One region of the Nonomuraea sp. NPDC051298 genome, then DNA from elsewhere that is predicted to be linked to it. Evidence: riboswitches for the same ligand, from Rfam matches in the RefSeq annotation. Region 1 holds a riboswitch; the other holds the start of a gene.

Evidence for each region. A riboswitch is a leader RNA that binds a small molecule or an ion and turns the genes downstream of it on or off. The one in region 1 is predicted to bind cobalamin.
Region 2: another riboswitch for cobalamin. It lies ahead of ACZ6S0_RS02090 (ribonucleoside-diphosphate reductase subunit alpha); the one in region 1 lies ahead of ACZ6S0_RS16065 (ABC transporter substrate-binding protein).

Annotation. Positions count from the first base shown of each region.
Region 1 is NZ_JBVJIM010000004.1:533,047-536,443, forward strand. It holds gene ACZ6S0_RS16060 (FecCD family ABC transporter permease) at 1-954, opposite strand, end outside; gene ACZ6S0_RS16065 (ABC transporter substrate-binding protein) at 954-1,973, opposite strand; cobalamin riboswitch at 2,131-2,303, opposite strand; gene ACZ6S0_RS16070 (CbtB domain-containing protein) at 2,511-2,699, shown strand; gene ACZ6S0_RS16075 (CbtA family protein) at 2,708-3,397, shown strand, end outside.
Region 2 is NZ_JBVJIM010000001.1:412,821-416,217, forward strand. It holds gene ACZ6S0_RS02090 (ribonucleoside-diphosphate reductase subunit alpha) at 1-1,662, opposite strand, end outside; cobalamin riboswitch at 1,785-1,982, opposite strand; gene ACZ6S0_RS02095 (Bug family tripartite tricarboxylate transporter substrate binding protein) at 1,987-2,928, opposite strand; gene ACZ6S0_RS02100 (SAM-dependent methyltransferase) at 3,066-3,397, opposite strand, start outside.

The DNA of each region.
Region 1 (3,397 bases):
CGTCCTGGCCGCCAGGTCGGCGGCGATCATGAAGGCCGCGCCCAGCAGCGCCGCGGCCGGGAGAGCGCGCCGGTGCTCGGCGCCGACCAGCAGGCGGACGACGTGCGGGAGCATCAGCCCGACGAACCCGATGGCGCCGCTGACCGCGACGACCGCCCCGACCACCAGGGCGACGAGGACGAACAGCCAGCCGCGGAAGCGGTGCACGTTCAGCCCCATCGAGGCGGCGGCCTCCTCGCCCGCCAGGAGCAGGTTCAGCGGGCGTGACACGCCGAGCAGCGTCACCGTGCCGAGCAGTACGGCCGCCGCGGGGATCGGCACCAGGTCCCAGGTGGTGCCGCCGAAGCCGCCCAGCATCCAGCGCAGCGCCGACTCGGTCTTGCGCGGGTCGCCCGAGGTGATGACGAGGTAGCTGGCCACCGCGGAGAGCACCTCGGCGGTCGCCACCCCCGCCAGGACGAGCCGTACGGTGGTCATCCGCCCGCCGGAGCGGGCCAGGAAGTACACCAGCGTCAGCGCGCCCAGCGCCCCGGCGAACGCGGCCAGCGGCAAGGAGAACGCCCCCAGCAGCGAGACGTTCAGCACCAGGACGAGCACCGCGCCCACGGTCGCCCCCGAGGAGACGCCCAGCAGCATCGGGTCGGCCAGCGGGTTGCGCACCAGCGCCTGGAGCGCCATCCCGCACACCGACAGTCCCGCCCCGACGACGCCGCACAGCAGCACGCGCGGCACCCGTACGTCCATCACGATCGTCTCCCTGACCGGCGGCCAGGTGGGCTCGACGAGCGCGGGCGCGAGCCGGTGCAGCACGATCCCCCACACGTCACCGGCGGCCAGCGCGACGGACCCGGCCGCGATCCCGGCCGTGGCCGCGACGCCGACCACCGCCGCGAGCAGGGCCAGGACCAGCCAGTACGACAGGCGCGCACGGGCCCGCGGCGCCGCCGTGCCGATCACGCGAAGTGGTCCGGGTGAAGCTGGCGGGCCAGCGACTCGACCGCCTCCGGCGCGCGTACGCCGAGCACCGTGGACGACAGCGGCAGCACCGCGAACCGTTGCTCCTTGACGGCGGGCACGTCCTTGAGCGCCGGGTTGGCCAGCAGGAACCTCTTCTTCTCCGCCGCCGTCTGGTCGCCGTAGTCGTAGATGACGATCACGTCGGGCGCGCGCTCGGCGACCTGCTCGAACGACACGTCGCCGAACGCCTTGGCCAGGTCGGCGAAGAGGTTCACGCCACCGGCCCGGCCGATCAGGTCGTTGCCGATGCCCGCGCCGCCCGCGGTGAAGGCGGTCTTGTCGCCGCTGTCGTAGACGAACACCTTGACCGGCTCGACCCCGCCCAGCTTCTCCTTCACGCCCTCCAGCACGCCACGCTGCTCGGCGACGAGTTGCTCGGCGCGCTCGCGCACGCCGAAGACCCGGCCGATCGTGCGGATCTCCTCCTCCAGGAGGTCCATGGTCACCGGGCCGGACGGGCACGCCTCCAGGCTGAGATAGGAGTCGATCCCGGCCTCGGCCAGCGCCTTGCGGCCGCGTCCTTCCTGGTCGTCGAAGGCGCTGGTGAAGCCGCCGTAGACGAAGTCGGGCTCGGCCGACAGCAGCGCCTCGTACGACGGGTACTCCTCGGCGAGCACCTTGACGCTGCGGTAGGCGGCCTCGTACCGGGGCGGGATGCGGTCGTCGAGGTACGCGGTGCCGGCCATCGACCTCTCCAGCCCGAGCGCCAGCATGATCTCGGTCACGTGCTGGTTCATGGTGACCGCCCGCCGCGGCGCCTGCCGGTAGGTGGTGGTGACGCCGCAGTTGGTCACGGTGACGGGGAAGCCAGCGCCGGTCGACGGGGTGCCGGTCGACGGGGTGCCGGTCGACGGGGTGGCCAGGGGCGGGGAGGCGCCGGGCCGGGCATCGCCGCACCCGGCGACCAGCCCGAAGATCAACAGCAGTGCGAGCGGGAGCGAGCGTCGGCTCGTCATGGGCGGTACCCTTCCTGACCGGCCTGACGGAGCGGGATCGTTGGAGAACGCCCCGCCCCGGCTGAGCCGGGGCGGCGGGCAGCGGGAAAGGCGTCACGCCGAGCGCGCGGCATGCCGACCACCGTCCTCTCTTGGGGAGATCCGCCCCAATTTCCACGAGGAGGCGACCGCGTGAGTCTCCTGGCTCTCGGGTCGACGCTCACCCCGGCCTTCCCACCCATGGGCAGTGGCCTTGTCGGGGCTCGCTCACCGATCACAGTGGCGGGACCGCGCCGGATTCACACCGGCTTCCTCGTTCCGCCGTCGCCTACGTCCGGCATCGTCTCATATGCGGGCCAGCTCCAGATGTCACCGGGGGTCCGTTGACGCGAACGGGAGGAAAGGATACGTTCCGGTAGATTTCACGGTTGTCCAAGGGAAATCCGGTGAGATGCCGGTGCGGACGCGCCACTGTATCCGGGACGTTGATCCCGGGAGCCAGGTCGCTTGGCCACCGTGACCTCGCGAAATGGGACGCGTCACCCTGAGGAGGCTCACATGAGCGGGTTGTCCAGCCCGTCCACGATTCCCTTTCCGCGCCTGCGGCCCTGGCTGCTCGCCGTACCGGTGCTGCTGCTCGTGGCGTACCTGGTCCTGATGGACAACGGCGCCGTCTCCCAGACGGGCGCCTTCCTGCACGAGCTGATGCACGACGGGCGGCACCTGCTCGGCGTGCCCTGCCACTAGGGGGCGGGGTGGTACGCACTCTCCTGGCCAGAGGTCTGCTCGTGGGACTGCTGGCCGGACTGATCGCGGGCGGCTTCGCCTTCGTCTTCGGGGAGCCTCGCGTGGACCACGCGATCGCCCTCGAAGAGGCGGCGGCGCCTGCCGCCGAGCAGGCCGCGCACAGCCACGGCGAGGAGGCCGAGGTCAGCAGGCCGGTGCAGAAGGCCGGGCTCTTCCTGGCCACCGGGCTCTACGGGCTCGCGGTGGGCGGCGTGTTCGCCCTCGTCTTCGCGGGGCTGCGGGGGCGGGTGGGGCCGCGTTCTGACGGGCGGCTGGCGCTGGCCGCCGCCGGCACGGCGTTCGCCGCGGTCATCCTCGTGCCCTTCGTGAAGTATCCCGCCAACCCGCCCGCCGTGGGCGATCCCGCGACGATCAACAGCCGCACACTGCTCTACGTGGTGCTGATCCTCGTCGGGCTGGCGGCGACGGCGGTCGCCGTGGCCACGGCCCGCCGGATCACCGGGGATCCCTGGGCGCGCGGGCTGTCGGCGGTGGCGGCCTTCCTCGTGCCCGTGGTCGCCGCGTGGTGGCTGCTGCCGCCGGTCGACGAGGTGCCCGACGGGTTCCCCGCGACGCTGCTGTGGGAGTTCAGGCTCGCCTCGATCGGCACGCAGCTCGTGTTCTGGACGGCGTTCGGCGTGCTGTTCGGCTGGGCGAGC
Region 2 (3,397 bases), on a different contig from region 1:
GGCGATGGTGGCGGTGGGCGCGATGGCGACCATGAGCGAGTTCCGCAGGCCGGTGGCCGCGATCTTGTCGCGGAGCGCGTCCCAGCGCGGCGTGCCGCCGGCGCCGTAGTGGTCGGGGTGCAGCACTCCCCCGGCCGCCCGCGTGTCGGCGTACGAGGGGTGCCGGCCGCGCTCGACCGCGAGGTCGGCCGAGGTGTCGTACGCGGCCAGCGCGATCTCCTCGGCGATCCGGGTGGACAGCTCCAGCGCCCGCGGCGAGTCGAACGGCAGCCGCAGCGTGAAGAACACGTCGGCCAGCCCCATCACGCCGAGCCCGATGGGCCGCCAGCGCCTGTTGGCCGCCTCGGCCTCGGGCGTCGGGTAGAAGCCCAGGTCGATGGTGCGGTCGAGGAACCGGACGGCCGTGCGCACGGTGCGGCCCAGCCGCTCCCAGTCGACGTCGTCCCCGGCCAGGTGCGCGGCCAGGTTGATCGAGCCGAGATTGCACACGGCGGTCTCACCGTCGCTGGTGACCTCGAGGATCTCGGTGCACAGGTTGGACAGGTGGATGACGTTCTCGGGGCGGGCGGTCTGGTTGGAGGTGCGGTTGGCGGCGTCCTTGAACGTCATCCAGCCGTTGCCGGTCTGCGCGAGCGTGCGCATCATGCGGCCGTACAGGGTCCTGGCGGGGATCTGGCGGGTGAAGCGACCGGCCGCCTCGTAGGCCCGGTAGGCGGCGGTGAACGCCTCGCCGTACAGGTCGGTGAGGTCGGGCGTCTCCTTCGGGTCGAACAGCGACCACGGCTCGTCGGCCTCCACCCGGCGCATGAACTCGTCCGGCACCCAGTTGGCCAGGTTGAGGTTGTGGGTGCGGCGGGCGTCCTCGCCGGTGTTGTCGCGCAGTTCGAGGAACTCCTCGATGTCGGCGTGCCAGGTCTCCAGATAGACGCAGGCCGCCCCCTTGCGCCGCCCTCCCTGGTTGACCGCGGCCACCGAGGAGTCGAGCGTACGCAGCCACGGCACGATGCCGTTGGAGTGGCCGTTGGTGCCCCTGATCAGCGAGCCGCGCGAGCGCACCCTGGTCCACGAGATGCCGATGCCTCCGGCGTACTTCGACAGCCGGGCCACCTGGCCGTACCTGTCGTAGATGCCCTCCAGCTCGTCGCGCGGCGAGTCGAGCAGGAAGCAGGACGAGAGCTGCGGGCGGCGGGCCCCGGAGTTGAACAGCGTGGGCGAGCTGGGCAGGTACGCCAGCGTGGACATCAGCCCGTACAGCTCGGCCGCCTCGGCCACGGTCTGCGACAGCCCGCAGGCCACGCGCAGGAAGAAGTGCTGGGGCCGCTCCAGCACCGCCCGCGTCTCGGGGTCACGCAGCAGGTAGCGGTCGTAGACCGTGCGCAGCCCGAAATACTCGAACCGGTCGTCCGCCTCGGCCGAGACCAGCGCGTCCAGCTCGGCGGCGTGCGCGGCGACGAACTCCGCGAGCCCGTCCTGGACCAGCCCGGCCGCGTGGGTGGCGGCGACGGACTCGGAGAACGAGCGCACGCCGTGCCCGGCGGCCTCGTCGGCGATCTCCTCGGCCAGCAGCCGGGCGGCGACGCGCGAGTTGGCCGGGTCGGTGATCACCCGGGCGGCGGCCTCCTCGATGGCCAGCCGGCGGTCAACCTCAACGATCTGCGTCACGTGCTCTCTCTCCTCGCGAGCTCATCCCCGTGAGGGCACGCGAGAGCACGGCGGCGCGCGTGTGTACGGCCGCGTCGTGCCCTGGCCCGCCCTCGAGACCCTGAACACTTCCCGCCGGGCACACGCCCGGCACGCCACTGGCAGGTCTTCGGGCTCGCGGGCACGCGCAAAGGCGCCTACTGGCCGTCGCTTCCCGGATCTCTCCAGTGCGTCAATGACGGCGGTCGTTCCCGCTCACCGCTGCGGGGCAGCCCCGGAATCTCACCGGGTTCCCTTTTGCTCCGCCTCCGCAGAGGCGAACCAGCGACGACCAGGATCCTACATCTAGTGGCCGTTCCCGCAACTACCCCAGCATGTTGTGGCTTTGGTGGTGTCGAGCAGGCCGAGATCGTGCAGGACGGCCCGCGTTCTGGCGATCTCGGTGCCGAGCCAGCGGCTGAAGTCGTCTCCGGTCAGCGGGATCGTCAGCCACCCCGCGCCGTGGCAGGCCGCCTCCCAGACGCCGGATCGCAGCACCTGGTCGCACATGCGCACGGCCCGGTCGCGGCTCCCCTGGGACATGTGCTCGGGACCGAACGCGGCCGCCCAGTCCGCGAAGTCCACCCGCACCCCGCACTCCAGCAGGGTCGGCACGTCGAGGTCCGGCACGCGCTGGGCCGAGGAGACCGCGAGCGCCCTGACCCGGCCGCGGCCGATGGCGGTGCGCCAGTCCGACAGCGGGCCCGCCGCGGCGATCGCCTGGCCGGACAGCAGCGCGGCGGCGGCCTCGCCCCTGCTGGGGTAGCCGGTGTAGTAGACCTGCCTGGTGTCCGCGCCGAGCGCCCTGGCGATCAGGCCGAAGAGCAGGTGGTCGGGCTCGCCCTGCGGCCCGCCCACCAACTGCGTCTGGCCGGGGCGGGAGAGGAGCCGCGCGCCGAGTTCGCCAAAGTCCTGCACCGGGGAGCGGCCGGGCACGACCACGACCTCGGCCTCGCCGGTGAGCCTGGCCAGCGGGGTGGCGGTGTCGAGCACACTCCGGCCGTTGTTCAGCTCGTCGGCGGCCAGCGCGGGCAGGCCGCTCACCGTGATCCTGGAACCCGGCCCCAGCTCGAACCCGGCCGCCCGGACCGCGTCGGTGAACACCTGCCCCGCCCTGGCCCAGCGGTCGCCGCCGGACACGATGGAGAACCGGGTGTGCGGCAGCTCTCCGCCGACGTACTGCGTGCCGCAGCCGGTCACGCAGGCGGCCAGGCCCGCCCCCCAGGCGAAGAATCGCCGACGCCGCATGGTGCCTCTCCCCCGAATTTCCCCCTTACCTCAGGTTATTGACACATTACGCGGCGTTACACATTTCGATCGCGGCCAGCCACGGTCTTTTCCCGTGTTTTGCTGGATTTAATAGGCCAATAGGGTTTTTGGGCGTTTTATCGTCTGTCGAGAGTTCCCGGCGGCTTCCGTCCGACTCCGGCCATGAGCGACGACGGCAGGGACCAGTCGCCCACCAGCTTGGGACGGTCGGGACGCCAGTCGGTGGCCTGGACGAGCCCCGGGGGCTCCAGCGGGAAGTCACCGAAGAACGACCTGATCCGGGACGGGGTGCGATCGGCCCCGCCGCCGGGCGAGCCGCCTCCTGGCGGCTCGTCGCCGTCCACGTGCGCCAGGGTCGTGGCGTGCGAGACCACCAGGAAACCGCCGGGCGCCATGCGCTCGCGCAGCACGGCCACCGCCCGCTGCGGATCGGCCGAGTCGGGCAGGA